Regions from separate parts of the Arthrobacter sp. DualSoilB13 genome, predicted to be linked through region 1. Evidence: riboswitches for the same ligand, from Rfam matches in the RefSeq annotation. Region 1 holds a riboswitch; each other region holds the start of a gene.
What was found. Region 1 has a riboswitch for thiamine pyrophosphate ahead of thiC (phosphomethylpyrimidine synthase ThiC). Riboswitches for the same ligand answer to the same signal wherever they lie in the genome.
Positions count from the first base shown of each region.

Region 2: it holds a riboswitch for thiamine pyrophosphate, as region 1 does, so the genes downstream of both, ACZ5J0_RS17350 (ECF transporter S component) here and thiC (phosphomethylpyrimidine synthase ThiC) in region 1, are expected to answer to the same signal.
Region 3: it holds a riboswitch for thiamine pyrophosphate, as region 1 does, so the genes downstream of both, thiO (glycine oxidase ThiO) here and thiC (phosphomethylpyrimidine synthase ThiC) in region 1, are expected to answer to the same signal.

Region 1 is NZ_AP035865.1:2,490,292-2,500,434, forward strand. It holds gene rpsP (30S ribosomal protein S16) at 1-395, opposite strand, end outside; gene ACZ5J0_RS11460 (hypothetical protein) at 631-1,083, opposite strand; gene ACZ5J0_RS11465 (VOC family protein) at 1,174-2,046, opposite strand; gene ACZ5J0_RS11470 (amidohydrolase family protein) at 2,125-3,207, opposite strand; TPP riboswitch at 3,291-3,398, shown strand; gene thiC (phosphomethylpyrimidine synthase ThiC) at 3,394-5,232, shown strand; gene ACZ5J0_RS11480 (alpha/beta fold hydrolase) at 5,215-5,937, opposite strand; gene ffh (signal recognition particle protein) at 6,006-7,586, opposite strand; gene ACZ5J0_RS11490 (glucose-6-phosphate dehydrogenase) at 7,617-9,155, shown strand; gene ACZ5J0_RS11495 (P-II family nitrogen regulator) at 9,245-9,583, opposite strand; gene ACZ5J0_RS11500 (ammonium transporter) at 9,580-10,143, opposite strand, start outside.
Region 2 is NZ_AP035865.1:3,757,294-3,767,436, forward strand. It holds gene ACZ5J0_RS17330 (penicillin acylase family protein) at 1-598, shown strand, start outside; gene ACZ5J0_RS17335 (GNAT family N-acetyltransferase) at 675-1,274, shown strand; gene ACZ5J0_RS17340 (energy-coupling factor transporter transmembrane component T family protein) at 1,364-2,158, opposite strand; gene ACZ5J0_RS17345 (ABC transporter ATP-binding protein) at 2,155-3,762, opposite strand; gene ACZ5J0_RS17350 (ECF transporter S component) at 3,762-4,382, opposite strand; TPP riboswitch at 4,458-4,594, opposite strand; gene ACZ5J0_RS17355 (NUDIX hydrolase) at 4,825-5,502, shown strand; gene ACZ5J0_RS17360 (DUF4235 domain-containing protein) at 5,538-5,798, shown strand; gene mnhG (monovalent cation/H(+) antiporter subunit G) at 5,860-6,252, opposite strand; gene ACZ5J0_RS17370 (MrpF/PhaF family protein) at 6,242-6,520, opposite strand; gene ACZ5J0_RS17375 (Na+/H+ antiporter subunit E) at 6,517-7,083, opposite strand; gene ACZ5J0_RS17380 (Na+/H+ antiporter subunit D) at 7,080-8,663, opposite strand; gene ACZ5J0_RS17385 (Na(+)/H(+) antiporter subunit C) at 8,660-9,160, opposite strand; gene ACZ5J0_RS17390 (Na+/H+ antiporter subunit A) at 9,157-10,143, opposite strand, start outside.
Region 3 is NZ_AP035865.1:2,829,010-2,839,152, reverse strand. It holds gene ACZ5J0_RS13005 (ferritin-like fold-containing protein) at 67-735, shown strand; gene thiE (thiamine phosphate synthase) at 758-1,435, opposite strand; TPP riboswitch at 1,463-1,581, shown strand; gene thiO (glycine oxidase ThiO) at 1,574-2,842, shown strand; gene thiS (sulfur carrier protein ThiS) at 2,839-3,075, shown strand; gene ACZ5J0_RS12985 (thiazole synthase) at 3,079-3,879, shown strand; gene ACZ5J0_RS12980 (hypothetical protein) at 4,032-4,334, opposite strand; gene ACZ5J0_RS12975 (DUF3107 domain-containing protein) at 4,372-4,596, opposite strand; gene ACZ5J0_RS12970 (TetR/AcrR family transcriptional regulator) at 4,647-5,381, opposite strand; gene moeB (molybdopterin-synthase adenylyltransferase MoeB) at 5,388-6,590, shown strand; gene ACZ5J0_RS12960 (SDR family NAD(P)-dependent oxidoreductase) at 6,629-7,618, shown strand; gene ACZ5J0_RS12955 (glutamyl-tRNA reductase) at 7,633-8,952, opposite strand; gene hemE (uroporphyrinogen decarboxylase) at 9,111-10,143, shown strand, end outside.

The DNA.
Region 1 (10,143 bases):
TCAGCCTCGGCCGGAGCTTCGGCTTCGTCCTTCTTGGCCTTCTTGGTGATGGCTTCCGGAATGATAACGGAACCCTTCTCCGGGGCTACGAAGGCTTCCTTCGGAGCTTTGGTCTTCAGGGTGCCTTCCTGGCCCGGCAGGCCCTTGAACTTCTGCCAGTCACCGGTGATCTTGAGGATCGCGGCAACCTGCTCGGTGGGCTGGGCACCAACGGAAAGCCAGTACTGGGCGCGCTCGGAAGCGACCTCGATGTACGACGGCTCTTCGGTGGGGTGGTACTTGCCGATTTCTTCAATGGCACGGCCATCGCGCTTGGCGCGGGCATCCATGACGACGATGCGGTAGTACGGTGCGCGCATCTTACCGAAGCGCTTAAGGCGAATCTTTACGGCCACTTTTGTGGTCACTCCTGTTTCTGAAACGAGGTTGAACCCGACGTTCTGCACCCGTGGGGCGGGCCGTACTAGACGGTTCGAAGGACAAGATACGAGCACGGAGAGAGGGGCCGCACCGATCGAGTACCTGTCTATTGTGCCAGATGCCCGGAGCAAATACGACTCCGGTCCCCCTACCCGGCGTGTTCTTGCCCACTCCCGCGGTTGATGGTGCAGCCTGAGGCGAACAGGGGCGTCATTCGGACCAGACGTAAAGCCCGGCGCGCTCCGCCTTCTCGACGTCCGTCGCGAGGGCAGCCAACTGCTGGACATACTGGCGCGATTGCGCGGCATCGAAAGGCATATCGTCCTGTTCAGCCCATGCAGCGGCAACGTCGTCAAGAACGTTGGCGTCGCCTTCGCTCTCATAGGTGAGCAGTTCGGCAAGGGCCCGCACCATGGCTTCAGGGACACCCAGGAGGGCGTCGCTTGTGACGTCAACCAGGGCAAGCTCGTAGTCAGCTCCGGCGGCGTGAACAGCCTGTCCTGCGAGGTCGCCCAGTTGTTCGACTTCGAAATCGGTGATGCCGTCAATCCGAACGGCCGGGCCGGTTACACCTGCACCCTTCTCCAAGGCTGCAGCCCGCTTGAGCGCTTCATCGTGGGTGGCTACAAAAACTTCGGCAAAGCCCATGGAAAGTACTCTCATTCCTTCGTGCTGACGGGGCGGCGGCACAGGAACCCGGAGGTTCCGTGCCGTCATGCCAAGCCTAGTGCAGCCGGGGGCGCGGACTGGTCCTCAGCGCACGGTGACGCGCAGCTTGTTCCGCCAAGGATCATCAAAGCGCAGCTCGGCACCGGTATGGTGGCTCTGCACACCGGCAACCTTGAGGCGATCAGCAAGCGCGGCCACGTCATCGGCGCCGGGGACTTGAATCAGGACCTCCCCCAGGCCCAGCGTGTCCTTTCGCGGGCCCGCTCCGCGGCTGTTCCAGACGTTCATGGCCATGTGGTGGTGGTAGCCGCCCGCGGAGACGAAAAGCGCCTGGCCGTGCCAGCCTGCGGTGCGCTCGAAGCCCAGGGTTTCAACGTAGAACTTTTGCGCGGTCTCCACGTCACCCACCTGCAGGTGAACGTGCCCGACTCCGGCCACCGACTCGCGCTGCCCGGTCACGGCAGCTTCACTCAGGTGCTGCTGCAAGAACCGCTGCGGCGGGAGAGCAACGTTGTCCATGACAACGTTCTTGCCATCCCACTTCCAGAGGTCACGGGGCTTGTCGTAGTACAGCTCAATGCCGTTGCCTTCGGGGTCGGTGAAGTAGAACGCTTCACTGACCAGATGATCGGCGCTGCCTGCGAACGCACGGGGTTCGTATTCGGCTGCCGTGGCAATGGTGGCGGCCAATGAGGGCTGGTCCTCGAACAGAATGGCCGTGTGGAACAGGCCGGCTTCGCCCCGCCCAGGAATCTGCAGGCCAGCCGCGGGAGCGAGGTGGACGACCGGCTTGCCGACACGCCCCAAATACAGCCCGCCGTCTTGCTCGGCCACCACGTCCAGGCCAAGGGCCCGCTGGTAGTAATCACTCATGACCTTCATGTCGCCCACCTTGAGCATGACGGTGCCCATGGTGAGTTCGGCAGGCAGAAGATCCTGGCTGGATGATGAGGTCATGTGAAGCTCCCGGTTCCGAGGTGGCCGCTTATCGGCACCTTCTTAGTTATCTAAATTACTTGAAGCTTCAATTTATTCCTAACGCGCGACGTTCCCCCGAATGACGATGTGCCGGAGTTCGTCCATAGTCCGCAGCTGACGCCGCGGATCCTCACTGCAGAGCACGACGTCGGCACTGGCCCCTTCGCTGATGCCTTCGGCTCCCAGCCAGGCCCGGGCGCCCCAGCATGCGGCGTTCAGGACCGCCGCCGGCGGAAGGCCGGCGTCGTGCAGTTCCTTCATCTCCTCCGCAATCCGGCCGTGCCTGATGACGCTGCCGGCATCAGTCCCGGCATAGATCGAAACCCCCGCTTCGAAGGCCGACAACAAACGCTCATGGCGACGCTCCCACAGACGCAGCATGTGGTCCGCGTACTTCGGAAACTTTGGCTCTGCCTGCGCGGCAATATCGGGAAAGGTAGCGATATTGACCAACGTGGGAACAATCGGCACCGACTGCTCCACCAAGCGGGGAAGGTGCCTCGGGAGGAGACCGGTAGCGTGCTCAATGCAATCGATATTGGCATCGAGCATGTCGTCAATGGTGTCCTCAGCGAAACAGTGAGCCGTGACCCTGGCACCTTCATCATGTGCCGCTGAGATGGCATCCTTCACGGTCCTGGCCGGGAAGGAAACCGCGAGGTCACCGACGTCGCGATCTATCCAATCGCCCACTAGTTTCACCCAGCCATCGCCGTCCCGGGCTTCCTTTCGTACGGTCTCAACCAGTTCAGCGGGCTCAATTTCATGCCCCAGGCCGCGGAGGTACCGCCGGCTCCGCGCAATATGCCGGCCTGAACGGATCAAGCGGGGCAAGTCCGATCGCTGCTGTACCCAGCGGGTGTCCGAGGGCGATCCGCAATCGCGGATTAACAGCGTCCCGGCGTCGAGGTCTGCTTGGGCTTGGGCCAGCGTGGCGTGCTCATCAACGGCTCCTCCAACACCGAGTCCGACATGGCAGTGAGCGTCAACCAAACCCGGCAGGACCCAACCGTCCAGCACTCTGTCCGGCGCAGAAGCGGGACGCTGGAACGTCAAGGTGCCGTCCACTGACCATAGCCCCTGGCGCTCTTCGTCCGCCGAGACGAGCACGGGTCCACTGAATTCGATGATGTTGGCCATGGCAAAAGCGTAGCCGGGGTGGCATGGCAGAGCCGGTTCCCACCATGTGACTGGGCGGTGGTTCGTAGCTGTGGTAGCTTCGTCTACGACCACACGGGAGCCCTTGCAGGGGCTGAGATCGGACTGATGCAGTCTGCGACCGTTGAACCTGTCCGGGTAATGCCGGCGAAGGAAGTGAGTATTCCCTTGAGCACCGCAGAAACACAGCACAGCCCTGTCCAAAATCAGTTCGGCATGGACCAAAAACAGTCCGTCACGCAATCGTTGCAGTCCCACTCGTTGGCGTGGCTGGAAGATCCGGACAACGGCATACGCGTCCCCGTCACCGCGATCGCCTTGGAGCCCTCCCCCAACGGGCAAGCCAATCCACCTTTGCAGGTTTACCGAACAGCAGGCCCGGGCAGCGATCCGGTGGTGGGGTTGGAGCCGTTCCGTGCACCGTGGATCGAAGCCCGCGGAGATACGGAAGCCTATTCCGGTCGGCAGCGGAGCCTGCTCGACGACGGCAAGTCCGCGGTCCGGCGTGGGGCAGCGTCAGCGGAGTGGAAGGGCGCGCAACCCGTGCCGCGCCGCGCCGTGGAAGGTAGGACTGTCACGCAGATGTACTACGCGAAGCAGGGAGTAGTAACTCCTGAAATGCAGTTCGTCGCCTTGCGGGAGAACTGCGATGTTGAACTCGTCCGCAGCGAAGTTGCCGCGGGAAGGGCGATCATCCCGAACAACATCAACCACCCCGAATCCGAACCAATGATCATCGGCAAAGCTTTCCTGGTCAAGATCAACGCCAACATCGGAAACTCAGCGGTCACCAGCTCCATCGCCGAGGAAGTGGACAAGCTGCAGTGGGCTGCCAAGTGGGGCGCTGACACGGTGATGGATCTCTCCACGGGGGACGACATCCACACGACGCGTGAATGGATCATCCGCAACTCACCTGTCCCGATCGGAACAGTCCCTATCTATCAGGCCCTTGAAAAGGTTAACGGCGAGGCCAACAAGCTGACGTGGGAAATCTTCCGCGATACCGTCATTGAGCAATGCGAGCAAGGCGTGGACTATATGACCATCCATGCGGGCGTTTTGCTGAGGTACGTGCCGTTGACCGCCAACCGGGTCACGGGCATCGTTTCGCGCGGCGGGTCCATCATGGCCGGTTGGTGTCTGGCGCACCACAGGGAGAACTTTCTTTACACGCACTTTGACGAGCTCTGCGAAATCTTTGCCCGGTACGATGTCGCGTTCTCCTTGGGAGACGGGCTGCGTCCCGGTTCCATTGCGGACGCAAACGACGCCGCGCAGTTCGCCGAGTTGGACACCCTCGCAGAGCTGACGCAGCGGGCGTGGGAGTTCGACGTCCAGGTGATGGTGGAAGGCCCCGGGCATATTCCCTTCCACCTGGTGCGGGAGAATGTTGAGCGCCAGCAGAAACTGTGCAAGGGTGCGCCGTTCTACACCTTGGGTCCACTGGTTACCGACATCGCCCCCGGCTATGACCACATCACCTCGGCCATCGGCGCCACGGAAATTGCACGCTACGGCACCGCGATGCTCTGTTACGTGACTCCGAAGGAGCACTTGGGGCTGCCCAACAAGGATGACGTCAAGACTGGCGTCATCACGTACAAAATCGCGGCGCACGCGGCTGACCTCGCCAAAGGGCACCCCGGCGCTCATGAACGCGATGATGCACTTTCCAAGGCACGGTTCGAGTTCCGGTGGAGGGACCAGTTCGCTTTGTCCCTGGACCCCGTCACAGCAGAAGCGTTCCATGATGAGACACTGCCCGCAGAACCGGCAAAAACCGCTCATTTCTGCTCCATGTGCGGACCTAAGTTCTGTTCGATGCGCATCAGCCAGGACATCCGCGACGAATACGGTTCGGCAGAATCCCAGGCTGCAATCGCAGGAATGTATAACGGGATGCGCGAAAAGAGCGAGGAGTTCTTGGCTTCAGGGGGAAAGGTGTACCTGCCGCAGCTTCACGTCCCCGCGAACCAAGGCAGCAGCTCAGGAGGCCTGAACTGACATCGCCCGGCCCACATCCGCGATGAACGAGCGGATAGCCTGGTCGCCGTCGACCGAATCCTGGGGCCGGTGTCCTCCCGCTGCTACGCGGCGAAGGGCACCGGTCTCCTGGAGGTAGCCGGCAATTTCCTCGTAAAGCGGCTCCCATCCGCCGGTGAGAACCAAAGTGGGAACCCCGGGAACAATGTGGAGCGGGGCCTCCCATGGTGGCGCCTGGAGTCTGAGCCGGCGGGCTGAACGGCGTGCTTCCGGAGTGTCCAGGCCTCCGGTTTCGGCAGAAAACGCCCTGCGGAAATACTCACGTTGGTAATCAGCGTCATTGAGTTGCATGCGGGCGTCGAATAACGGTTCCATAAGGGCCCGGTGGGAACCCGTTGCCGGAAGCTCAGCCGTCAACGACAAACAAGCGGGCTCCACCAGAGTCAGCGAGTGCACCAGATCAGGACGTTCAATGGCCGCCAGCATGGCAGAGATAGCGCCTTGTTGGTGGGCTACCACGTGCCCACCTGCCGAATCACGCAACGCATTGATCACGATGGCAACATCGGCTGCCACATTGGATTCCACGGGCTCTGCGATGGAGTCAAAGCCGTGCCGCCTCAGGAACAAAGCGTCGTAAGCAAGTGCCATTCCATGTTGCTTCGGCCATGCCGCAGCACCAAAACTGCCCAGGCCGTGAACGAAGACTACGCGCTGCTTATGCATTGGTTCAGCCTATTCCACGGCTCTGACATCCCAAGGGCCGGAAATCCCGGCTCCTTGGGAAGCACTACTTACTTTCCGAGGAACTTGTCGAAGCCCTTGGGGAGATTCAGGGACGACGGATCGAAGTCCGCGGCACCCTGTCCAAAAGCCGCGCCCGTGGGTGCTGCCGAGGCCGCGTTGGCCCGCTTGGCCTCAGCGTCGCGCAGTTCCTGTGCCGCCTTTGCGGGGTTGCCCGAACGAGCCTTCTTCTTAGGGGCGTTCTTCCCGTTTTTGCGCCCGCCGCCAGGACCACCGAGACCAGGCATCCCGGGCATGCCCGGCATGCCGCCGCCCTGAGCGAGCTTCTTCATCATCTTCTGGGCCTGCGCGAACCGCTCCAACAGGCCATTGACCTCGGACACGTGCACACCGGAACCCCTGGCGATACGGGCACGGCGTGAGCCGTTGATGATCTTCGGAGCAACACGCTCATGCGGAGTCATGGAGCGGACGATCGCCTCAACGCGGTCGATCTCTTTTTCGTCGAAGTTCTCCAGCTGCTGACGGATGTTCTGCGCACCCGGCATCATCATGAGCATCTTCTTCATGGAGCCCATGTTGCGGATTTGCTGCATCTGGGCGAGGAAGTCGTCCAGGGTGAAGTCTTCCTGATCAGCGAACTTCTTCGCCATCCGGGCAGCTTCGTCTTTGTCCCACGACCTCTCGGCCTGTTCAATCAGGGTGAGGACGTCGCCCATGTCCAGGATGCGGGAAGCCATACGGTCCGGGTGGAAGAGCTCGAAATCATCCAGGCCTTCACCGGTGGAGGCAAACATCACCGGCTTACCAGTGACGGACGCGACCGAGAGCGCGGCACCGCCGCGGGCGTCGCCGTCGAGCTTGGACAGAACGATGCCCGTGAAGTTAACGCCTTCATCGAAGGCCATCGCCGTGTTAACGGCGTCCTGGCCAATCATGGAGTCGATAACGAAGAGAACTTCGTTGGGGATGATCGCCTGACGGATGCGGCGGGCCTGATCCATCATCTCGGCGTCGACGCCAAGACGACCGGCGGTGTCAACAATCACGACGTCGTGCAACTTCTGACGTGCTTCCTCAACACCGGCCTTGGCGACGGCTACGGGGTCGCCCGCAGGGTGCTCGAGCTCGGACGTTGCACCGGGGTGCGGAGCGAACACCGGGACGCCCGCGCGCTGTCCCACCACTTGGAGCTGGGTCACGGCATTGGGGCGCTGGAGATCACAAGCCACCAGCATGGGGCTGTGGCCCTGGGACTTGAGCCACTTGGATAGCTTGCCTGCAAGAGTGGTCTTACCGGCACCCTGGAGGCCGGCGAGCATGATGATGGTGGGGCCGGTCTTGGCCAAACGAATACGGCGCGTTTCGCCGCCGAGGATCTCCTTGAGTTCCTCGTTGACGATCTTGACGATCTGCTGGCTCGGGTTCAACGCTCCCGAGACTTCGGCGCCGAGGGCACGTTCGCGGATGCGGCCTGTGAACTCGCGGACCACGGAAACTGCAACGTCCGCATCCAGCAAGGCACGGCGAATTTCACGAACTGTGGCATCGACGTCAGCCTCGGTGAGGCGGCCCTTGCCACGAAGGTTCTTGAAGGTTGCTGTCAACCGGTCAGAGAGTGAATTGAACACGCGCCGTGCACTTCTTTCGATGGTCTACGAATGGCGGCCAATGCGGCACGCCATAGTCCTGATCATTCTTGCCCCGGCAAACCTGCCTCAGCCAACAATTCTGTTTCGACTACGGGACTCGACTATCTAGGGTACCAAGTCGCACCTGCAAGATGGCATGCTGGCACAGTGACCAGCAAAACAACTGTAAAAACGTTGCTCATCCTCGGCGCGTCCGGGGACCTGACGGGCCGGCTGCTTCTGCCCGGCCTGGCCGGACTCCTGGCTACCGGCCGGGCGCCCGGCCTGCGATTGGTGGGGGCGGGTTCTGACCCCTGGTCCCCCGAACAGTGGCAGGAGCGGGTCAATGGCGCCTTCGCTGCGGCGTCAGCTACCGCCGATGCCGAGGGTCGCGCTGACGTGGCTGCTGTCGCCTCCAGCACTGAATACCATCAGGTGGATGTCACCGCCGACGGCCCCTTGGCGGACCTGCTCGCGCAGCTGGAGGGGCCCATTGCCATCTACTTCGCTCTGCCCCCGCACGTCAGCCAAAAGGCCTGCGAGGTCCTCCACCGGGATCAGCTACCCCCTGGAACGCGCCTGGTGATGGAAAAGCCATTTGGCTCGGGATCAGAATCTGCGCACGAGCTCAATAAAACACTTGCTGAGCTGGTTCCCGAGGACCACATCCACCGTGTGGACCACTTCCTGGGTAAAGCCACTGTACTGAACGTCCTGGGACTACGCTTCGCCAACAGGTTCCTGGAGCCCGTCTGGAACCGGGACCACATCGAAAAGGTGGAGGTCATTTTTGATGAGGACCTGGCACTGGAGGGCCGGGCCCGGTATTACGACACTGCCGGCGCCCTGCGGGACATGATCCAGAGCCATCTGCTGCACATCATGGCATTCCTGGCGATCGACGCCCCGGCCACCATCGAGGAACGGGACCTGCGTGACGCCGTGGCAACCGTCCTGCGGGCCAGCAGCATCAAAGCTCCGTACAGCGAATCCACTGGCCGCGCCCGCTACACGGCGGGAACACTCGGCGAACGGACAGTTCCGGATTACGCTGCCGAAGAGGGTGTAGACCCTTCCCGCAATACCGAAACCCTGGCCGAAGTCCGGGTGGAGATCGACAACTGGCGGTGGAAGGGTGTTCCGTTCATCCTTCGCTCGGGCAAGGCCCTGGGACGCCGACGCAAGGAAGCTGTGATCACCTTCCGCCCTGTCCCCCACCTTCCGAAGGGATTCTCAGGCGTGGACTCCCCCAACCAGCTGCGGATCGGTTTCGGACCCGACGTGCTGGAATTCGACATCGACGTCAACGGACCCGGCGACATTTTCACGCTGGACCGGGCAAGTCTGGTGGCGCAGCTCAGCGCAGCCGGAATGCTCCCTTACGGTGAGGTGCTGGAAGGCATCCTGAACGGCGACCCCTTGCTGTCTGTTCGGGGCGACACCGCGGAGGACTGCTGGCGGATCATCGAGCCGGTCCTCCGCGCCTGGGAGGCAGGCGACGTCCCGCTGGACGAGTACGGCGCCGGCAGCGCGGGGCCGGCGAACTGGCCCACCGGCGTCGTGGACTAAAGACTGATGGCACATCCAAGACAGCGTTAACAGCACAAGCGGGCCGGGTACCTTGACTGGTACCCGGCCCGCTTTGCTGCATCAGGGACTTAGATTGCGGCTGCGCCGCGCTCCCCGGTCCTGACCCTGACTGCTTCGTAAACATCCACGGTCCACACCTTGCCGTCACCGGCGCGGCCTGTGTTTGAGCTGGCGATGAGGACATCCAGGATGTCATCTGCCTGCTCATCCGTGGCAAGGACCTCGATGCGGATCTTCGGCAACAAATCCACGTTGTACTCGGCTCCCCGGTACACCTCGGTGTAGCCGCGCTGACGGCCGTAGCCGCTTGCCGCGCTGACCGTCAGGCCCTGGACCCCGTATGATTCGAGGCCTTCCCGGACTGCTTCAAGCTTTTCGGGACGGACGATCGCTGTGATGAGCTTCATGCCTGGACACTCTCCTTGCCTTCTGCGGGGGTCTTGGCGTCTGCTGCCGTGTCTGCCTTACCTGTCATTGCATTGTGCAACGGCTGGAAGCTGCCACCGTGGCCATTGACTCCGAACTCGTAGGCCGTCTCAGCGTGGAGGCTGAGGTCCACGCCAACGTTTTCCTGCTCAGTGGAGACACGGAAGCCCATGGTCTTGTGGATGGCGAAGGCAATGATGGCCGTCATGATGGCCGAGAAGGCAATCGCAATACCGGCTGCTGCGAGCTGTGCCCACATCTGTGCCATGCCGCCGCCGTAGAAGAGGCCACCACCCACGCCGTCAGTGGACTTGGCGATGAAGCCAAGGGCCACGGTGCCGATGATGCCGGAAACGAGGTGGACGCCTACAACGTCCAGGGAGTCATCGAAGCCCCAACGGAACTTCAGGCCGACTGCCAAGGCAGAGGCAACACCGGCAACTACACCCAGGCCGAGGGCGCCAATGGGGTCCACGTTTGCGCAGGCCGGGGTGATAGCTACCAGGCCGGCAACCACACCGGATGCCGCGCCGAGCGACGT
Region 2 (10,143 bases), 1.3 Mb from region 1:
GGATGCCGGCAGCCACCAAGCTGCGGTCTTTGCAGCGTGGCGCGGAGCTATCGTCCAGCGACTGGCACGGCATTCCGCGTTGGCACCCCTGAATGAGCCCACTGGTTACTCAGCATTGTTCGGGCCTTGGTTATCCGTGGCATCCCGCATTGGATTCGCCTTGGAGACCCTGCTGGCGCGTGGCTCCGAACTGGGCATCAACGTTGGAGTGGAAGCTGCGGCAGCGCTCGAGGTTGCTGCTTTGGAGGAGGCTTTGCTGGACGGAGCCGCCTGGGGTGACCGGCACAAACTTCTGGCCGTCAACGTCCTCCCCGGCCCCCTCGCGTCATCGGCGCCCACCTCAGAGCTCAGCGGAGACACCGGGTGCGTCCTGTGCACCGAGAGTCTCCCAGGTGTCGAAGACCGAAGCTTCCGTGGGCCCGTGGCCCGCTACGTCTGGGACCTGGCTGATCGGCGTAACAGCCGTTGGATTGTGCCTTTCGGTGCTTCCGGCTCGCCAGGTCACCGGCACTTCGCCGATCAGCTGCCGCTCTGGACCGCGGGTCAACTCGCCCTGGTGGTCACTGACTGGCCTTCGTTGGCCAAAGATCATCCCTGACCAGCCCGTTCCGTCCCTCTCGTGACCCCACATCCGCCAGCATCCGCATCAGAACGCATCAGCCCCGAAGGAAGCCATGACCACCACCACCCAGGACTTCTCTGTCCGCACCACCGTTTACGCTGAAGACCTCGAGGGATGGGGCGCATTGCGGCTTGTCCCGCTGGTTCCTGCCGAGGACATCCACTTCATCTTCGAATGGGTCACCCAACCCCGCGCCAAGTTCTGGGGCATGACGGAAAACTCCAGGGACGAAGTCCAAGGGATCTACGAGTTCCTGGACTCCTTGGAGACCCACCACGCCTTCCTGGCCCTCCTTGACGGGGAGCCACTGGCCCTCTTCCAGACCTACGAGCCCCTGCACGATCCCGTGGGTGAGGCATACCCCGCCCGCGAGGCGGACATCGGCATGCACCTGCTTCTGGCCCCCGCCACACGGCCTATCCCGCATTTCACCCCGAAGCTGGGCACGTCCTTGATCAAGTACATGTTCTCCCTGCCGGGCAAGGACCGGATTGTGGTGGAACCGGACTCCCGCAACGCCAAGGCCCTCCGCCGCCTGGAAGCGACGTGCTTTGAGTTGGGTCCCATCATTCAGCTCGCTGAGAAGGAAGCCCAGTTGGGGTTCCTGACCCGCGCAGGCTTCGATGAAATCCAGGAGCAGCAGGCTCTCTGAGCCCGCGTAGAGAGGACAAAAAGTGCCGCCGGCGGCCCCCAACGCTACCGGCGGCACGCTTGGTGCCCAGCTCACCAACGCCTCCAGCGCTAACGCCAGACGAAACTCCAAGTTCCCGCTCCAACGGCCGTCAGCACCGCACCGGCGGCGATCACCAGTCCGCCAAGGACCACCCACGCATCCAACAGCGAGTACGTAGATTCGCGCGCCCACGTCCGCCGGCCCCCGCCGAAACCGCGCGCTTCCATGGTCACAGCCAGCCGGGAAGCCCTGCGAACAGCTTGGACCAGGAGCCCGAAGCTCTGGCCGAGGGTTGCTTTCAGGCGTTGGAACGGGCTGCCTTGTGAACCCACCCCACGGGCGCGGCGGGCCATGCCAATGGTCTGCCATTCCTCGGCCATGAGCCCCACCAGCCTCATCGCCGCGAGGGACCCCAGGACAAAGCGGTGTGGCAGCTTTGCTTTCTGCGCCAAGGCATCAGCCAAGTCGGTGGGATCGGTGCAGGTCATCAGGAGAATGGCCGGCAACGCAATCGCCAAACCGCGCAGCATGAAACCCAGCCCCAGCTCCAGGGAACCTTCACTGATGGACCAGAGTCCGACGTCGAGCAGCACAGCTCCGCTGTCCGCCGCCACAATCGCGGTACTCCAGCCGCCGATCGCCGCCGCGATGATCAGGGGCCAGGCCCGCTGCCACAGAAGCCTGAGGGTGAGTCCGGCCAGTGGAAAGAGCGCCAGTTCCGCAACCAGTGCTGTGGAGGCCGAGACCCAGTCGATGGACAGGGCCAGCACCAAGGAAATCAGGAAAACGGATACGAACTTGGCCAACGGGTTGGCTTTGGTCAGGAGGGCATGGTTCCCGCGCAGGTTCAAGGCGTCCCTCATGCTGCACCCGCTTCCTGACGTGTGGCTTCACCCTGTTGGATCGGGCCGAGCCGCAATTCCGTTCCGCCGAGTACGGCACTGAATTCCTGATCGTGGGTCACGGAGACCACCGCGGTTCCAGCGTCCAGCAGCTCGGAAAGGAACGACGCCAGTTCTGCCCAGGTGTTGGCGTCCTGACCGAACGTGGGCTCGTCCAGGACAAGCACTTTCGGATGGGCCGCGAGCACCGTGGCCACCGAGAGCCGCCGCTTCTCCCCGCCGGACAACGTGTACGGGTTGGCATCCACCAAGTGCGTCAACCGCAACCGCTCCAGCAGTTCATCCACGCGTTCCTCGCCGTGGCCAAGATGCTTTGGACCAAACATGAGCTCATCCAGGACGTTGCCTGTGACGAACTGGTGCTCAGGTTCCTGGAAAACCGTCCCAATGCGGGAGATCAACTGCTCGGCTTTCCACTTGTACGGGTCAATACCGGCACCCTGGGAAAGGTCGACGGCGGCACTGACCTTGCCGTCCACCGGCGCAAGAAGGCCGGCCAACGTGAGCGCGAAAGTGGATTTGCCGGCACCGTTCGGACCCGTGATGGTCAGCGCTTGGCCTGCCCTGACCTGTGCACTGATGCCCGTTTGAACCGGCACGGGTGGGATGGTCTTGAACCTCTTGCGTCGTGGCTTTTCTCGGGAAACTGCGAGGTCCTGCGCCGCGAGGAGGAGCTGCGCGGTGTGGGGTTCGGCGTGGGGATCATTCCGCCGTTCCCGGGTCGCCGGAACATATCCCGGCACCCAGACGCCGGCTGACATCAGCATGGTGCGGGCTTCAGAAAGTACCTGGTCCGGCGGCCCGTCCAAGAGGACGCCCCCTGTAGCCCGGCCCGCTCCCAAGCCGTCCGAGCCCGCCGCCTTTGTTGACCCTGGCTGCAGGACCACAATCCGGTCCACCAGGTCCTTCCACACGGACACTCGGTGTTCCACCACAACAAGGGTGGCGCCGGTCTTGTCCAGGCACCGCCCTACCGCATCCCGGACCTCCAGAACGCCCGCCGGGTCCAAGTTTGCTGTTGGTTCGTCCAGCAGGATCAGGCCGGGTCGCATCGCCAAAATGCCGGCCAGCGCCAGGCGCTGCTTCTGTCCACCGGAGAGTGCCGCCGTCGGGTGATCCAACGCCAAACCGCCGCCTGCCGCGGTACGCAACCCCACGTCGTCGAGCGCTTCATGGACGCGTTCCCAGATCTCGTCCCGTGGGACGGCGAGGTTCTCCGCGCCGAAGGCGACGTCGTCACCCACCCGCGAGAGCACCACCTGCGTCTCAGGGTCCTGCTGCATCAGCCCGGCACGGCCACGCTGCTCGCGGGGCGCGACGCCGTCAATCAGCAGGGAGCCGGTCTCATCCGAGTCGTCTTCCTCGTCCCCCAGAACCCCGGCAAGGGCATGCAGGAGCGTGGACTTGCCCGCACCCGAAGGACCCAGCAGCAGCACGCGCTCCCCCGGTTCAATCCGAAGGTCCAGGCCCTCAATGGCAGCTTGGGCCCGGCCTGCATGCCGCCACCCCCAGCCCTCGGCGGAGATGGCAGCAGGCTGCACCGCGCCGCTAAGTGTGGCGGACATCAGTTGAAGACTGGCTCCGAAGCGGCCTTGCGCGAGGCAAAGGAGCTCAGCACCCCGGTCTTGGCCAGTCCGCGCGTCGCAATCCACGAGAGTGCGCCCGCGATGATCGCCCCGGAGATCGTGGTGAAGGTGATGTAGGCCAGCTTGTCGATGGCCTCGTAAGCGATGTTCCAGCCCCAGGGCAGGAAGGAGTCGTTCAAGCCGCAGAACAGGCCCGCGCCGGCGCCCGCAAGGAGAGCAGTGGGCAGGTTGAACTTCTTGTACCGGAACGCCGCGAAGATGAGTTCGGCGCCCAGGCCCTGCAAAATGCCGGAGATGAGCACCGTGGTGCCGTACTGCGAACCCATGATGAGCTCACCCGTGGCGGCAACAGCCTCGCAGAATAGCGCTGCACCCGGCTTGCGGATAATGAGCATGCCCAGGACCGCGGGGATCATCCAGCCGCCGGCGATCAGACCGGTGAGCGGCGGATACGTCGCATTCATGGGGATGGAGACCAGTGCGGCGCCCTGGGACCATGCCCAGAAAATCACGCCGCCGGCAATGGCGATCAAAGCCGCCACAACAATGTCTACAACACGCCAGTTATAACTGGTCTTCTTCACGTTTACCGTGGTCATTTTCTGCCTCCTGAGGTTACAGGAGGGGAAAGTGCTACCCGTCATCCAGCTGGCCTGCGCCGCCCGGATCCGGACACTCTGAGAAGCTCGACTCCCTTGCGCCGGTACTAACCGGATCAGGTTCGAGGGTCTGCGGCTATCCGCACTCTCAGCGCCCTCGCGTCTCCTGCATCTCTGCAGAGTCCGACGGCGGCGCTCCCCTGTCGTTATCAAATCTGCCCTGATGGGCTGGTTCAGTTTACACCTGTGTCCGCGGCGGGCGCTGGTCCGTTGGCCGGCATTCAGTCACAATCAGCCGCGGTAGAGCCCAGTGCGGACCCCCGCGTGCGTTGCGAGGCCCACTCTGCACCCTAAACCCACACCATTCCCTGCACACCGGGCCATACAACGGGACCTGAGAGAATGAACCAGCAGACTTCACCGCGGCAAAGGGGCACACTTCATGACGGACCTTCCCACCACCCATAGCGCTGTGTCCCAACCACGTCTGGCCGCAAGCGTCATCCTGCTCCGTGATGCCCCTGCCGGGCTCGAAGCCTTCGTCCAACACAGGGTCAGCACCATGGACTTCGCGGCCGGAATGGTGGTCTTCCCGGGAGGACGTGTGGACTCCGCGGACGGGTCCGGGTGGGACTACCCGGAGGAATTGCTTCAACGCCACGCGTCAGAATGGAACCAGAGCTCCGTGGGCGCGGATTCTGCCGAAGCCGTGAGGAACGCCGGGAGAATACTCACTGCGGCCATCCGCGAAGTTCAGGAGGAGGCCGGGCTCACCATCGAAGCCGGACACCTCCGCCCGTGGGCCAACTGGATCACGCCCGCGGACATGCCCAAGCGCTTCGACACCTTCTTCTACATCGCCAAGCCAACAGCTGGTGCTAAGCCCCAGCACCAAACAACCGAGGCTTGGCAATCATTGTGGATGCCTGTGGCGGAGATTCTTGCAGCGGAAGCGGCCGGCACTTTGAAGTTGATGCCGCCAACCTATTACCTCCTCAAGGAACTTGCCGGGTTCGGAACAGTTGACCAGGTTTGGACGGCCGAGCACAGCGTCGTCCCGGTGCTGGCGCCGGTGGGCTCCATGGCAGCGTTCCTTAAGGAGCGGGAAAACCGTCGCTAACGCGTGCGATGGGTGTAGCCAGCTAGGCTGGGGACATGAACCTCTTCTTTAAGCTGATCGGTGCCGGAGTGAGCCTCGGGGCAGGCTTTGTGGGCACCAAACTCGTCAACAAAGGGTGGGAAAAAGCGACAGGCAACAAGCCGCCCCTGGGTCATGACGACGCAGAAACCAGCCTGCGCTCGGCCTTGACCTTCGCTTTGATCTCCGCCTTTGTCAGCACGCTCATCCAAGTCCTGGCGAGCCGGGGCACCCAGCGGGCCATCGCGCGCTTCGCCAAGAGCCACGACATCGTCTAAGCATCCAAACCACGACGCCGGGATCACCTGCAGGTGATCCCGGCGTTCGTTGTTGCTGCTGCTAGCTGTCGCTCCGCGGTTCCTGGCCGGCAGCCGCCCTTTGGACCACGGCCTCCAGTTCATCCTTGGTGAGCTTCTCCCGGTGTCCATGTTTGGTGCGGTAGGCGGAACGGCCAACCATGTGCGCTGACACTGGTGCTGTGAGGAGCTGGAAGATCCATGCCACCAACAGAACCGGCCACACCCACCATGTCCGCATCTGAAGTCCGATCGCGGCCAGCATGAGGAACAGACCCAGGACCTGCGGTTTGGTGGCTGCGTGCATGCGGCTCATGAGGTCCGGGAACCTCAACAAGCCAATGGCTGCGCCCAGGGACATCAGCGCGCCCACCACCAGGAACACGGCGGTGACAGCATCAACGACGAAGTCAAGGCCCGAAGCGTCAGGATTCATTGCTCTGTTCCCTTCGCTCGGCCACAAACCGGGCAACGGTCACCGAGCCAATAAACCCGATCACTGCCAGAGCCACCAGCAGCATCAGGTTGTTCAGGTGCTTGTTCAGCGCCATATCGATCGCCAAGGCAGCGCCCAGGATGGCCAGCAAAACATCTGATGCCAGAACACGGTCCAGAAGGGACGGACCGACGGCGATGCGGACAATCGCACCTGCGGCCGCCAGGCTGAGGATGACGGCGGTAACCACCAGAACTACTTCCTTCACAGCGCCGCCCCTTCCAGCCCTGGCCGTTCTTCGGCCTTGAGCGCCTCGACTTCTTCGCGTGTACCCATAATGCGGATCAATCCTGCTTCGATGTCTTGGGTTTCCTGACGAATTTTGTCGATATCCGCCTCTTCATAAATGTTCAGTGCGTGCAGGTACAGCGTGGAAGTGGAGCGGTCCACCTCCACCACCAGGGAGCCTGGGATCAACGAGATCACGTGGCCGGTGGCCGTCACCATGAGGTCGGAATGGCTCCGCAACGGAACGGCGACGACGGCGCTGCGGACCTTGGGCCCTTTTGCTACAGCCAGGTACAGCACCAGGAAGCTCGCTGCCACCACTTTGGCGAGGAACATCAGCGCAAAGGGAATGGCGCGAAGAATGTTGAACCTGCCGCTGAGCTCGACGGGCGGAAGGTAGAAGAACTTGGCCACCAGCACGGCAATCAAGGCGCCAAACAGGAGATTCCCGGGGCTGAAGTCCCGCCACAGGGCACCCCATACGATCACCAACCAGATGAGCAGCGGCAGCTCCGTGCGGAACGAGATCGGTTTACGGCTCATTTGGCATCCCCCGTCTGCACGTCATCCCTTCGAACCAGCGGCGGCACCACAACCGAATCTCCGAGGACCGAGTGAATATAGGCCGAACGGTCCAGCATGATTCCTGCGGAGCCGTCAGCGACCTTGAACAACGGGCCTGCAAAGACGGTCAGTGCCACGCCGAACACCACCAGTCCAGCTGTGGATCCCACCATGGTCCGTGGAAGTACTCCCACGTTCCCGGGCGTTTTTAGCACGGGGTCCGGATACTCAGCGTCCTCGGGCCTGCGCCAGAACGCCCTGTTCCAGACACGGGCGATCGCCAGCAGTGTCAGCAGGCTGGTGACCACGCCGCCCACCACCAACGTGATCGCCAACGGCGTCCCCAGCTCCACACCTGCTTGCAACAACCCCAGCTTTCCAAGGAAACCGGAGAACGGCGGAATCCCCGCCAGGTTCATCGCGGGGATAAAGAACAACAAGGCCAGCAGCGGGGAGAGCTTGGCCAAGCCACCCAAGCGGTCTATGGACGAGCTGCCACCACGCCGCTCAATGAGGCCGGTGACCAGGAACAAACTGGTCTGGACGGTGATGTGGTGGGCTACGTAGAAGACCGCGGCGCCCAAACCTGCCACTGAGCTCATGGCCAGGCCAAACACCATGTAACCGATGTGGCTCACCAAGGTAAAGGACAGCAGACGTTTAATGTCGCTCTGGGCCAAGGCACCCAGAATTCCGACAATCATGGTCAATAGCGCCACCACCATCAGTGGGACGTTCAGCGTGTCCCCTGGGAATAAGAGCGTCTCTGTCCGGACCATCGCGTAGACACCCACCTTTGTCAGCAATCCTGCGAACACGGCGGTGACTGGGGCGGGAGCAGTTGGATAGGAGTCAGGAAGCCAGAAAGACAGTGGGAAGACTGCAGCCTTGATGCCGAACGCCACCAACAGCATCACATGCAGGAGGTTCTGGGTGCCCTGGTCCAGCTCGGCCAGCTTGATGGCCAGGTCCGCCATGGTGATGGTTCCCGTGGCTCCGTAGATCATGGCGATCGCAATGAGGAACAGTACGGACGAGACCACGGAAACCACCACATACGTAACACCGGCCCGGATACGCGGCCCCGTTCCGCCCAGCGTCATCAGCACGTAGCTTGCTGTCAGCAGGATCTCGAAACCGACATAGAGGTTGAAGAGGTCACCGGTGAGGAAGGCGTTGGACACGCCAGCCACCAGGATCAGATAGGTGGGGTGGAAGATTGAGACCGGGGCTTCCTGGTCACCGTCGGCCATACCCTGACCCGTTGCGTAGATGAGCACCGCAAGGCTCACCACGGTAGAGACCACCAGCATGAGCGAGGAGAACTGGTCCACTACCAGGACCACACCCCACGGGGGCAGCCATCCGCCCAAAGTGACCGAGGTGGTGCCCCCATCCCATACGGAGATCAGGAGCAGGCACTCGAGCAGAAGGGTTGCACTGAGAATGCCAATGCTCACCACCCGCTGCGCGCTTTGATGGCGGATCAGCAAGAACGCCAGGGCAGCACCCAGAATTGGTAGGAGGACAGCTAGCGGCGACAGGTTCGCGAGATTCACGCGCTGCCTCCTTCCCGGGTTGTTGCCGTGTTGGGGGTCTCTGTGGCGTCCGGTTTGTCACGATCCGCCGGGCTGGCAGGAGTGACCGCGAATTCCGAGGTTTCCAGCGGCACGATGGCATCGTCCTCGGCATCGAAGCTCGGCGTCTTCGCCACGCGAACGTCTTCAAGGTCATCCTGGATCTCATCCTGACGAGCCAGGACCCACGTGCGGTAAATAATGCCCAACATGAAGGCCGTCACCGCGAAGGAAATGACAATCGACGTCAGGATCAGTGCCTGCGGCAGAGGATCACTGTATGCCTCCGGGGCCGTTTCCTTGCTGAACAGCGGCGCAAGGCCTGCATACCCTCCGGTGCTCAGGATGAGAATGTTGGTGGCGTTGGCCAGCAGCATCAAACCCAACAGCACTCGGGTCAGACTGCGTTCCAGGATTAGGTAGATACCGCAGGCGTACAGCACGCCCATGACGATCAGCAGGGTCAGGTTGATGCTCATGCGTTACCCTTCCCGAGCGCAGCGGATTCAGCGGCTTCGTGGGCAAGTTCGGGATGCTCGGCGGCATCTTCATCCGCGAGCGGCGCGCCTTTGCCTTCGAAGTGCTCGTCGATTTCGGCGCCGAGGCTGCGGAGGACATCCAGCGCCAACCCCACCACCACGATGTACACGCCGATGTCGAAGATCGTGGACGTGACGAACTTGACGTCACCAAAGACGGGCAGCCAGAACTCGATGATCGCGCTCTGGAACACCTGTCCTCCCAGGAAGAGTGGAACCACACCGGAGGCTGCCGCGGTGGCAAGTCCCGTCCCCAGAAGGGTGCCGGCACTGATGGTCGCTGCCTCGCTCAACTCGAACCGGCCACCGGCCAAGTACCGGATGGTGAGGGCTAGGCCGGCGGTGAGACCGCCCGCGAAGCCGCCGCCCGGTAAGTTGTGTCCGGCCAGGAGAAGGTAGATGGAAAAGACGATCATCGAGTGGAAAATCAGCCTGGTCACTACTTCAAAGATGATCGAGCGTCGCTCCGGCGCCAGCGTGCGTCCCGCCACCAGCCAGGCATCGCGCGTGACGTCGGTGAACTTCTTGGCGACGGCCAGGGCGGCTCCGTCGTGCGAATCACGGTCGACACCGGTGCGGCGCCCCACACTGCCTTCAGGCACGGCTTCGGAGGTCTTGATGCGATCGCCGCGGCTGCGGACGAAGATCAGGCTGGCAACGCCCGTGGCGGCAATGGCCAACACGGAGATTTCCCCGAAGGTGTCCCAGGCCCGAATGTCCACGAGGGTCACGTTGACCACGTTCAGACCCCCGCCACCTTCATAGGCCAGTCGCGGGAAATCGAGTGAGATGGGGGTGGCAACGCGCGCGCCCATGGCGTAGATGGCCACGAAGATCATGGTGATACCGAAGGCTGCGCCGATGATCACTCGGATCACCCGGAGCCTGCCACCGGTCCGGTCCCTTAGCTCAGCGGGCAGGCT
Region 3 (10,143 bases), 340 kb from region 1:
GAACGAGGCCGGAAGCAGAACGCAAACCCCGGGAATCTCATGCCCGGCCAGGGATAGGCTGGGTTCATGGGCATATCCCCGGACGCCGCAGCCTCTGCCAGGGAACTCTCAGCGGAGTTGCTTGGAGCCATGGCCTATGGCGAGCTGTCTGCTTTCGGACGGCTCTCGCTGGACTCCCGTTATGCTCCCACCCTTCATGACAGGTCAGTGCTGGCGAAGATCGCTGTGGGTGCCTACGGCAACTTCGCGCTCCTCAGCGATCGATTGGTGGAGATGGGGGTCGACCCCGAACATGCGATGCTGCCGTTCCAGCGTTCCTTCGACCATTTCCACGAGCGCACCAAACCGGGAGACTGGTTCGAATCCGTCATGAAGGCCTATGTGATCGACACTGTGTCGTCGGACTTCTACAGGGCTGTCGCGATGTTCCTTGACCCACAAACGCAGCATTTTGTTGAACGGGTGGCTTCCCCCGATCAAGCCACTGAAGTCCTTCGGGTTCTGCTGAGGAGGGCCCTGAGTGATGACCCACGCCTGGCATCGCGCCTTGCACTGTGGGGCCGCCGCCTGGTGGGAGAGGCCTTGACGCAGGCGCAACGCGTCGGCATGGAGCACCCGCGGCTGGGCCCAACGCTGAGAAGCGGAGGGGACTCGCGTGCTGAGGTGAAACGGCTGACGACGGAACTCGCCGGGAAGCATTCCCGCCGGATGACGGGCCTTGGCCTGACAGCGTAGACGCCGGCCAGCTCAGGACCGGCTAGGGCTCAACGGTGTCCAACGCCTGCAGCAGCGACTTCGCTGCCGCCGTCGGGTCTGTTGCCTCCGTGATTGCGCGCACGACGACGATGCGGCTGGCCCCCGCGGCGACTACCTGTTCAACGTTGCTGTGGTCGATGCCGCCAATGGCGAACCACGGAAGTGTCGTCACGTCGCCTGCACGTTTCTGTGCCTCTGCGGCATATGTGACCAAACCCGGACCCACAGCCGCGCGCCCGGGTTTGGTGGGCGTTGCCCAGACCGGACCCACACAGAAGTAGTCCAGTCCCAAGGGGCCTTGGGCGGTAGCAATTGCCGCGTCGATTTGTTCCGGTGTGTGGGTGGAAAGACCGATGCCGGTGACATTCGGCAGGAGTGTGCGGGCGGCCGTCAGAGGCAGGTCCTTCTGACCGATGTGGAACACGGGAGCCCCGGAAATACTGGCAACATCGGCCCGGTCGTTGACAGCCCACAGCCGTCCGTGCCGTTGTGCGACGCTCCGCAAAACGGCCAGCATTTCAAGCTCCTCGGCAGCTTCCAGCGTCTTGTCGCGGAGCTGGATGATGTCCACACCACCGGCGAAAGCGGCGTCCACAAAGTCTTCAAAATCGCCCTGCCGTTGACGGGCATCAGTGCACAAATAGAGGCGGGCAGAGGCGAGGGCGTCAGGCTGGGTCATGGAAACCAGAGTAGTTCCTCTAAACTGGGCACGTACTGCGGGAGCCGCGACATTCGTCATATGACTGTCCGGCTGAGAGGGCTTCAGCGCCGACCGCTTGACCTGATCCGGCTAGTACCGGCGTAGGGAAGGAAACCAATGGCAGATCCCCGCCATACCCCCATCCAGGCAGACGTGGCCGTCATTGGCGGCGGCATCATAGGCCTGGGCATCGCTCATGAAGCCCGGCGACTTGGCCGTTCAGTGGTGCTGATCGACCCCGCCCCGGCCTCGGGCGCAACGTTCGCCGCCGCCGGAATGCTTGCACCCGTCAGCGAACTGCATTACCAGGAGGAAGACCTCCTGGAATTGATGATTGAGTCTTCCCGGCTGTGGCCCTCCTTCGTGGACAGACTGCACTTGGGGGGAGCGGGCAGCGGATACCGCACGACGCCCACCCTCGCCGTGGGTGCCGACGCAGCCGACCGCAGGGCGCTCGCAGACCTCAGGAACGTACAGCTCGCAGCTGGCTTGGGAGTCGAACCTCTTGCCCTGCGGGACGCGAGGAACCGCGAGCCGCTCCTTAGCCCGCAGATTTCCTGCGCTTTCGACATTCCCGCCGACCACCAAGTGGATCCGCGAAAGCTCGCCGCGTGCATCCTGGCTGGATTGGCTAACCATTCGCCTGACGACGCCTCCTGGGTGCCCGGGGCCGATGACGGATTCGCCGTTCTTTCCCCGGCGCGCGGTGTGCTGCGGGATGGCGGGCGGGTCACCGGAGTGGAACTCGAATCCGGAGTCGTGGTCCTTGCCGCGGAGACTGTGGTGGCCAACGGGCTGGGGGCATCCCACGTGTCGGGGCTCCCTGAGGGACTGACCCTTCCAGTGCGGCCGGTCTATGGCGACATCCTCCGGCTTCGCGTCCCCGAAAAGCTCCGGCCCTTGGTGACGTCCACTGTTCGGGGGATGGTTCGAGGCGTTCCGGTTTACATCGTTCCCCGGGACGACGGAACCGTGGTGATCGGAGCGACGCAACGCGAAGACCGGTTGTCAGCGACTTCCAACGCAGTCTCGGCCGGCGGCGTCTATCAACTGCTGAGGGATGCCCAAACTCTGGTCCCCGCAGTGGCGGAACTGGAACTCCTTGAAGCAACTGCCCGCGCCCGCCCCGGCACTCCGGACAACGCCCCCCTGCTTGGACGGGTCAGCGGTCCCCACGGCGACATTGACGGCTTGGTGATCGCTACAGGATTCTTCCGCCACGGTGTACTCCTGACTCCCGTAGCCGCCAGGATCGTGGGCGAACTCATCAACGGATCCAAGGACCCTCGATGGGCTCCGTTCCTGCCTGATCGCTTCGCGGGCAACGCTTCAGTTCCCCAAGTACTCACACCAGCAGCACACGCTCCCACCAAGGAAACAGCATGAACATCAAACTCAATGGAACTGATCACGCAGTCTCCGATGACGCATCCGTCAGCACTCTGGTCACAGCGATCACGGGCCGCGCCTTGGACCCTCGCGGTCAAGCGGCCGACGGCGGCAAGCTGGGAGTCGCGGTCGCACGTAACTCCGAGGTGGTGCCCCGCAGCCAATGGGCCGTGACGGCGCTGGCCGACGGAGACGAACTCGAACTCGTAACAGCAGTCCAAGGAGGCTGAACCATGACAACAGCAAACATTGACGGTCGAACCACTGATGTGCTGGCGATCGACGGCGTGGAATTCGGTTCCCGACTCATCATGGGCACCGGAGGCGCGCCGAGCCTTGATGGCCTGGGATCAGCGCTCCTGGCTTCGGGGACCGAGCTCACCACCGTAGCCATGCGGCGCTACTCACCCGCCGAAACGGGATCGCTGTTCCAGCTCCTGGTGGACCACAACATCCGGGTACTTCCCAACACTGCGGGCTGCTTTACTGCCAAGGACGCCGTGATGACCGCTGAACTGGCCCGCGAAGCGCTGGAGACAGATTGGGTGAAGTTGGAAGTCATCGCCGACGAACACACGCTCCTGCCCGACGCCGTGGAACTGGTGGATGCAACGGAACAACTGGTGAACCGGGGCTTCAAGGTTTTCGCCTACACAAATGACGATCCCGTGCTCGCGCTCAGGCTCGAGAACCTGGGTGCCACCGCCGTCATGCCCTTGGGATCACCCATTGGAACCGGCCTCGGCATCCTGAACCCACACAACATTGAACTCATCGTGTCCCGGGCCTCCGTACCCGTGGTCCTCGACGCGGGAATCGGAACCGCCTCCGATGCCGCGTTGGCCATGGAGCTGGGCTGTGACGCCGTCCTGCTGGCCACCGCTGTAACCCGGGCCCAGAACCCGGTGCAGATGGGGGAGGCCTTCAAGCACGCTGTCATCGCCGGTAGGCTGGCGCTGCAGGCAGGCCGGATTCCCCGGCGGGAGCACGCGCTCGCGTCCTCGGCGATGGAAGGCCGGGCAGAGTTCCTCTGATCTGAACCTCGGAATGTGGCAGCCGGGCTCGGCGACGCATTTCAGAACGACAACCTCGGCGCACACGCGGCGTCGTGCGGGGCTTAAGTCGTGCCGGGGCTTAAACAGTAGTGACCGCCACCATGGGGTGACGGTCACTACTGTCTAAGGTTCTAAAGCCGCAGCGCCTTGGTGAGGGCCGCAGTATCGTGCTGGGTCCTGGTCCGGCCGAGAAAGAGCACCACGGCAACCGCCGCGGCAGTGCCGAGCACAATAGGCAGGACCCACGGAATCCACGTTGCGCCAGGCTGGTAGCCCAATCCGGCGCTGATGAACGCGATCCAACTCAGCGTGCCCACAGCTGCTGAGACACCGGCCGGCAGCGCGATCCCGTACTTGCCGTGCCGCTTGTCGTTAGCCCACACAATGAAACCGGTGGCAATGGTGGCCAGAACCACCACGACGAGAGAAAGCATGAAAACTCCTTAGCGGACGACGAGACGTAGGAAGACCCTAGAGAGCGCCGAAGCCGACGCGCCGGGTTTCCTCGGCGCCGATTTCCACGTAGCCCAGCACGTTGCCGGGAACAATGACCTGTCGGCCCTTGTCATCAGTGAGGCGAAGCTCGGAGCCTTTGGTCACGGCCTCAGCCACAATCTTGGCGACGGCGTCGGCATCCAGGGAGGATTCGAGCACGATCTCACGGCCAACGTTCTGAATGCCGATCTTTACTTCCACAGCAAGGCCTCCAAGCCAATCAAGTGTTAAGTCAGTCCTCTATTTGTAGCCTAGGACTCTTTGGGGAATCGACTGATTCCGCGCCAAGCTAAACGATAGATCAGATCGCTGGCCACATCGAGGTCCAGGTTTCCGTCCGTTTCGAGCCAATATCTGGCGCTGACCTGAGCCATTCCGGCCAAACCACGGCCAAGAAGCTGCGCTTCCAGAGGGGGCAGCTTGGTGTCCTCGGCAATGACACGGGCCACGGCGTCCGCGAACGTCTTGTTGAAAGTCTCCAAACGCGAACTGACATCGGCATCATTGATCAGGTCGGATTCGAACACCAGGCGATGGGCTTGGTCGTCATCGGCAATGAACCTGTAGTAGGCGCGCATGACGGCCTTGACGCGTTCCTTGTTATCCGTGGTGGAGTTCAAGGCGTTGAGCATCAGCTGCGTCAGGGTTGCAAGGTGGCTGTCCAGGAGCGCCATGTAAAGCTCGCGCTTGGAGGGAAAGTGCTGATAGAGCACTGGTTTGCTCACATGGGCGGCCTCCGCGATTTCGTCCATGGCCGCCCCGTGGAAGCCGTTGGCAACGAATACTTCCAGCGCCGCGTTCAGCAACTGTGCGCGGCGCTCGTCCCGCGGCAACCTTGGTGAACGCGTTGTACCTGCCCGTTCCTGCCTGGCCGGTGCCCCATCGTTTGCCCGTGTGCCGTCAGCCACAGTCTGCCGCCTTTCCTTCGCAGTTATGACTACTCTACCGGGGGGTAATATGACCGGGCGGCATCTGCAGGCATAGATTGGGGTATGGCCTCAATTGTTGCTGCCCACGCTACTGCGCCCGCTGTCCTCCCGCCCCTCGTTGAACCGGCCGCCGAACTTACGCCGGCCGAGGTGGAGCGGTATTCCCGGCATCTCATCATTCCTGAAATTGGCGCCCTGGGCCAACGCAGGCTCAAGAATGCCAAAGTCCTGGTCATAGGCGCCGGTGGCCTTGGTTCCCCCGCACTGCTGTACCTGGCCGCCGCCGGAGTGGGCACTCTGGGCATACTGGACGATGACGCGGTGGACCTTAGCAACCTGCAGCGGCAGGTCATCCATGGTGTGAAGGACGTGGGTACGCCCAAGGTCGAATCCGCACGTAACGCCATCGCAGAACTCAACCCCTTGGTCAACGTTGTCCTGCACAATGTCCGCCTTGACGCTTCCAATGCGCTGGATCTGTTTGCGCAGTATGACCTCATCCTGGACGGCGCTGACAACTTTGCAACGCGGTATCTGGTGAACGACGCCGCTGCCATCCTCGGCAAGCCCTATGTCTGGGGATCCATCTTCCGCTTTGACGGCCAGGTGAGCGTCTTCTGGGCGGACCACGGGCCCTCGTACAGGGATCTCTACCCGGAAGCGCCTCCCGCCGGCTCGGTGCCGTCCTGTGGCGAGGGTGGCGTGTTCGGCATGCTCTGCGCAGCGGTTGGATCGCTCATGGTCACCGAGGCCGTGAAGCTGATTACCGGCGTCGGGCGTTCATTGCTGGGCCGGGTGGCACTTTTTGATGCTTTGGGCGGAAACTGGCGCGAGATCAAGGTCTCCAAGGATCCGGAAGCCGAACCCATTACGGAATTGACAGACTACGAGGCCTTCTGTGGAGTAACGCCGCCGGCGGCCACGGACCAGGAGCACACTGTTTCCGCCAAAGACCTGGCCGCTATGCTTGCCGAACGGGAGTTGGGGGAGCGGGACTTCGAACTCGTGGATGTCCGCGAGTCGGGCGAGCACAGCATCGTGAGCATCGACGGCTCTATCCTGATTCCGCAGGGACGCATACTCTCCGGCGAAGCGTGGGTGCAGCTGCCGCAGGACAGGGACATCGTGTTCCACTGCAAGGCCGGGACTCGATCGGCTGCTGTCCTTGAAGCGGCGCAAAAGGCCGGCTACACGCGCGTCAGCCATCTCGACGGCGGTATTCTCGCCTGGGTGCGCGATGTGGAACCGGAGAAGCCCATTTACTGATCGTTGCCCGTTCAGGCCTTTGTCTGTAAAGCTCAACCATGAGCGAAGATCTGGCAGAGACCCTGCAACACCCTCTTGGTTCCGGTTTTGGGCACGGTTCCACCGCCCGGGAGGTCATCGATGGAATCGACCTCGCCGGAAAGGCGGCTATCGTTACCGGCGGATACTCCGGGCTCGGCCTGGAGACAGTTCGGGCGCTGGTTTCAGCCGGCGCGGAAGTCACAGTCCCGGCTCGCAGGACCGAACACGCGAAGGAAGTGCTGGCTGGCGCCGGTCTCGGTGACACGGTCACGGTGGAAGAGATGGACCTGGCAGACCAGGACAGCGTTAAAGCATTCGCCCAGCGATACATGGCCGGGCACGGTTCGTTGGAGATCCTCATCAACAACGCGGCCATCATGGCAAGCCCGGAACAACACGTGGGACCGGGCTGGGAAGCCCAGTTCGCCACCAACCACCTGGGGCACTTCACTCTGGTCAACGCCCTCTGGCCTGCCCTGTCGGCATCCGGCAACGCCCGCGTAGTTTCCTTATCCTCCACCGGCCACAAGCTGTCCCCGATCCGGTTCGAGGACATCAATTTCGCTACCGGCTACGACAAATGGCGGGCCTATGGTCAGGCCAAGACGGCCAATTCACTTTTTGCCGTGGAACTTGACCGGCGGGGACGGGAATTCGGCGTGCGGTCTTTCGCGGTGCATCCAGGGGGCATCATGACTGAGCTGCAACGGCATTTGCCCAAGGAAGAGATGGTGGCCGCAGGCTGGATGGACGGCGAGGGAAATCTCCGGGAAGGATTCAAGACGCCGGAACAGGGCGCAGCAACCTCGGTTTGGGCGGCGACGTCACCGGCTTTGGCAGGCAAAGGCGGGGTTTACTGCGAGGACTGCGACATCGCCAATCCCACCGACAAAGATTCACCCCTCGCCCGCTACCAAGGTGTGGACGCGCACGCTATCGACAAAGCAGAAGCAGGGAAACTGTGGGACCTGTCCGCCGAGCTGACAGGTATCAACGCTTTCGCGTAAGTGGCGAGGTGGCCTCAGGCGCTTTCGGAGCGGAGTTGCCCGTGATCCACCGGGCACTCCGCGGCCGGGGCGGCTTGGGGCTTCTCCACTTCGATGCCGTAGAGGGCTTCCAGAGCGGCAACATACTCTTCCTGTTGGCCGTTGGCTGCCAGTTCGCGTGCCCTGACCGTGGGAATGTGCAGGAGCTGCTTGACCATCCGGCGAAGGGCGAACTCAACCTCTTCGGCGGCGGCGGTGCAACCATGCCGTGCCCGGACTTTTTCCATTTCCGCGTCAAGGACGTTCATGGTGTGGCGGCGCAGCGCCACAATGGCAGTGTCCACGGAGCGGGCTTCGCGTTCGGACTCGAAAGAGGTGGCGGCGCCGTTGACTATTGCGCTGGCCTGGGAAAGTGACTCTGCCTGCTCCTGAGGCGCAGCCAGCCGTACGGATTCAAGCGTCAGGAGCTCAACGCCATCGAGTTCGCCCACTGCGGGGTCGAAGTCGTGGGTGAGGGCGAGGTCGATAGCGATCAAGGGTTTGCCCGAGTGGGCCCGGACGCGGGCAAGATCGGCGGCCTCCACTCTGTTGTCAGAGCCGCTGCAGCCAATCATGACGTCAGCTGCGGCAACAGCAGCGGGAAGAGTGTCGGCGTCGAGCGCTGTTCCGCCGCGGGTGGCTACAAAGCCTTCGGCGCGGCCGGAAGAAGAGTAAACGGAGACGTCTGTGCAGCCGCGCTCCCGCAGAAGCGACATGGTTGCGCCGGCGTAGGCACCGGTTCCGAAGACCACAACCTTTTTGCGGGACCAATCGTCGTTTTCGGCGAGGTCGGTGGCAAGGTCCAATGCGACGGAAACGATCGAGAGCCCGCGCGAGCCGAGGGCTGTCTGCGCGCCGACATCCTTGGCCGTTTTGGAGGCCGCCTGGAACAAGCGCACAAGGCCGGAGCTGGCGGTGCCTTCCTGCTGTGCTGTGATCAGCGCCCGGCGAACCTGGCCTGCGATCTCGCGCTCACCTACCACGGCTGAATCCAGGCCGGCGCTCACAGCAAACAGGTGCCGTGTGACGTCCGGACCGGTGTTTGTGGCGAAGGAGCGTGAGACGAGTTGCTCGTTGAGGCCGCTGAGTTCGCTGATCTGGGAGACAAGGGCCGAACGAGCCGCCTCAAGGTCAGCTCCGTTGGCTGTTTCTCCGTAAATTTCGTAGCGGTTGCACGTGGCCAGGACAACGGCTCCGGAAACCAGGGAGGAGTCTGTCAGGGCTGCCGAGGCAAGCTCAGAGGAACCGTTGCTCAACTGAGCGACAGTTTCGAGGTCGATGTCGGCGTGTGTAGCCACCAATGAGAAAAGAACCACAGCACCCCAATCATAGCTTTTTCGTAGCCCGGTAGAACAATGCAGCACCGTGGTGATCCCCACGAAGGCCAGTGATCCCCGACACAACGGCCCGGGCCGGGCGCGACGTGACAGCTTGTCGTTATCTTTTGCCCCGGATTTTCGGCACAATCGAAGGCATGACTTCTAGCGCGGCAGCATCCAACAGTACGGCTTCCAACGCCCCGGCGGGAACCCTCGGCGCCAACCACCCGCTCAACGACGGCCGTACCTCGGACTCGCCGTTGATCACTGCCTACCGCGGTGGCACGCCGTCCCGCAGGCCTGTATGGTTCATGCGCCAGGCGGGTCGTTCCCTGCCTGAGTATCTGAAGGTCCGCCAAGGCGTTGCCATGCTGGACTCTTGCCTGCGGCCTGAACTGGCCGCCGAGATCACCCTGCAGCCGGTTCGCCGCCACGACGTTGACGCCGCCATTTTCTTCTCGGACATCGTTATTCCTTTGAAGCTCGCCGGTGTGGGCGTGGACATCGTCCCCGGCGTAGGACCCGTGTTGGACAAGCCGGTGCGAACGGCAGCTGATGTGGCCGCCCTTCCCACCCTGACGTGGGAAGCCCTCGAGCCGATCCGCGAAGCCGTCCGCCTGACGGTTGCCGAACTCGGAAAGACCCCGCTGATCGGCTTCGCCGGTGCGCCATTCACCCTGGCCGCCTACATGGTTGAAGGGAAGCCCTCCCGTGATCACCTCGGGCCCCGGACCATGATGCACGCCGATCCCGAGACGTGGGCGGCGCTGGCCAACTGGGCTGCCGATACCTCCGGAATGTTCCTTCAGGCCCAACTTGAGGCAGGCGCTTCGGCGGCGCAGCTCTTCGATTCCTGGGCCGGATCCCTTGGCCTGGCTGACTACACCAAGTACGTGGCGCCGGCATCCACCCGGGCGCTTAACCACGTCCGTGGACTCGGGGCGCCGTTGATCCACTTTGGAACCGGCACTTCCGAGCTTCTGGTTGCCATGCGCGACGTCGGCGTAGACGTCGTAGGTGTGGACTACCGGCTGCCCTTGGACGAAGCCAACCGACGCCTGGGTGGAACTGTGCCGCTTCAAGGCAACATCGACCCCGCTCTTCTGTCCGCCCCGTGGGAGGTCCTTGAAGCCCACGTCCGGGAGGTCATCGCTGCTGGTTCCCACGCCCCGGGCCATGTGCTGAACC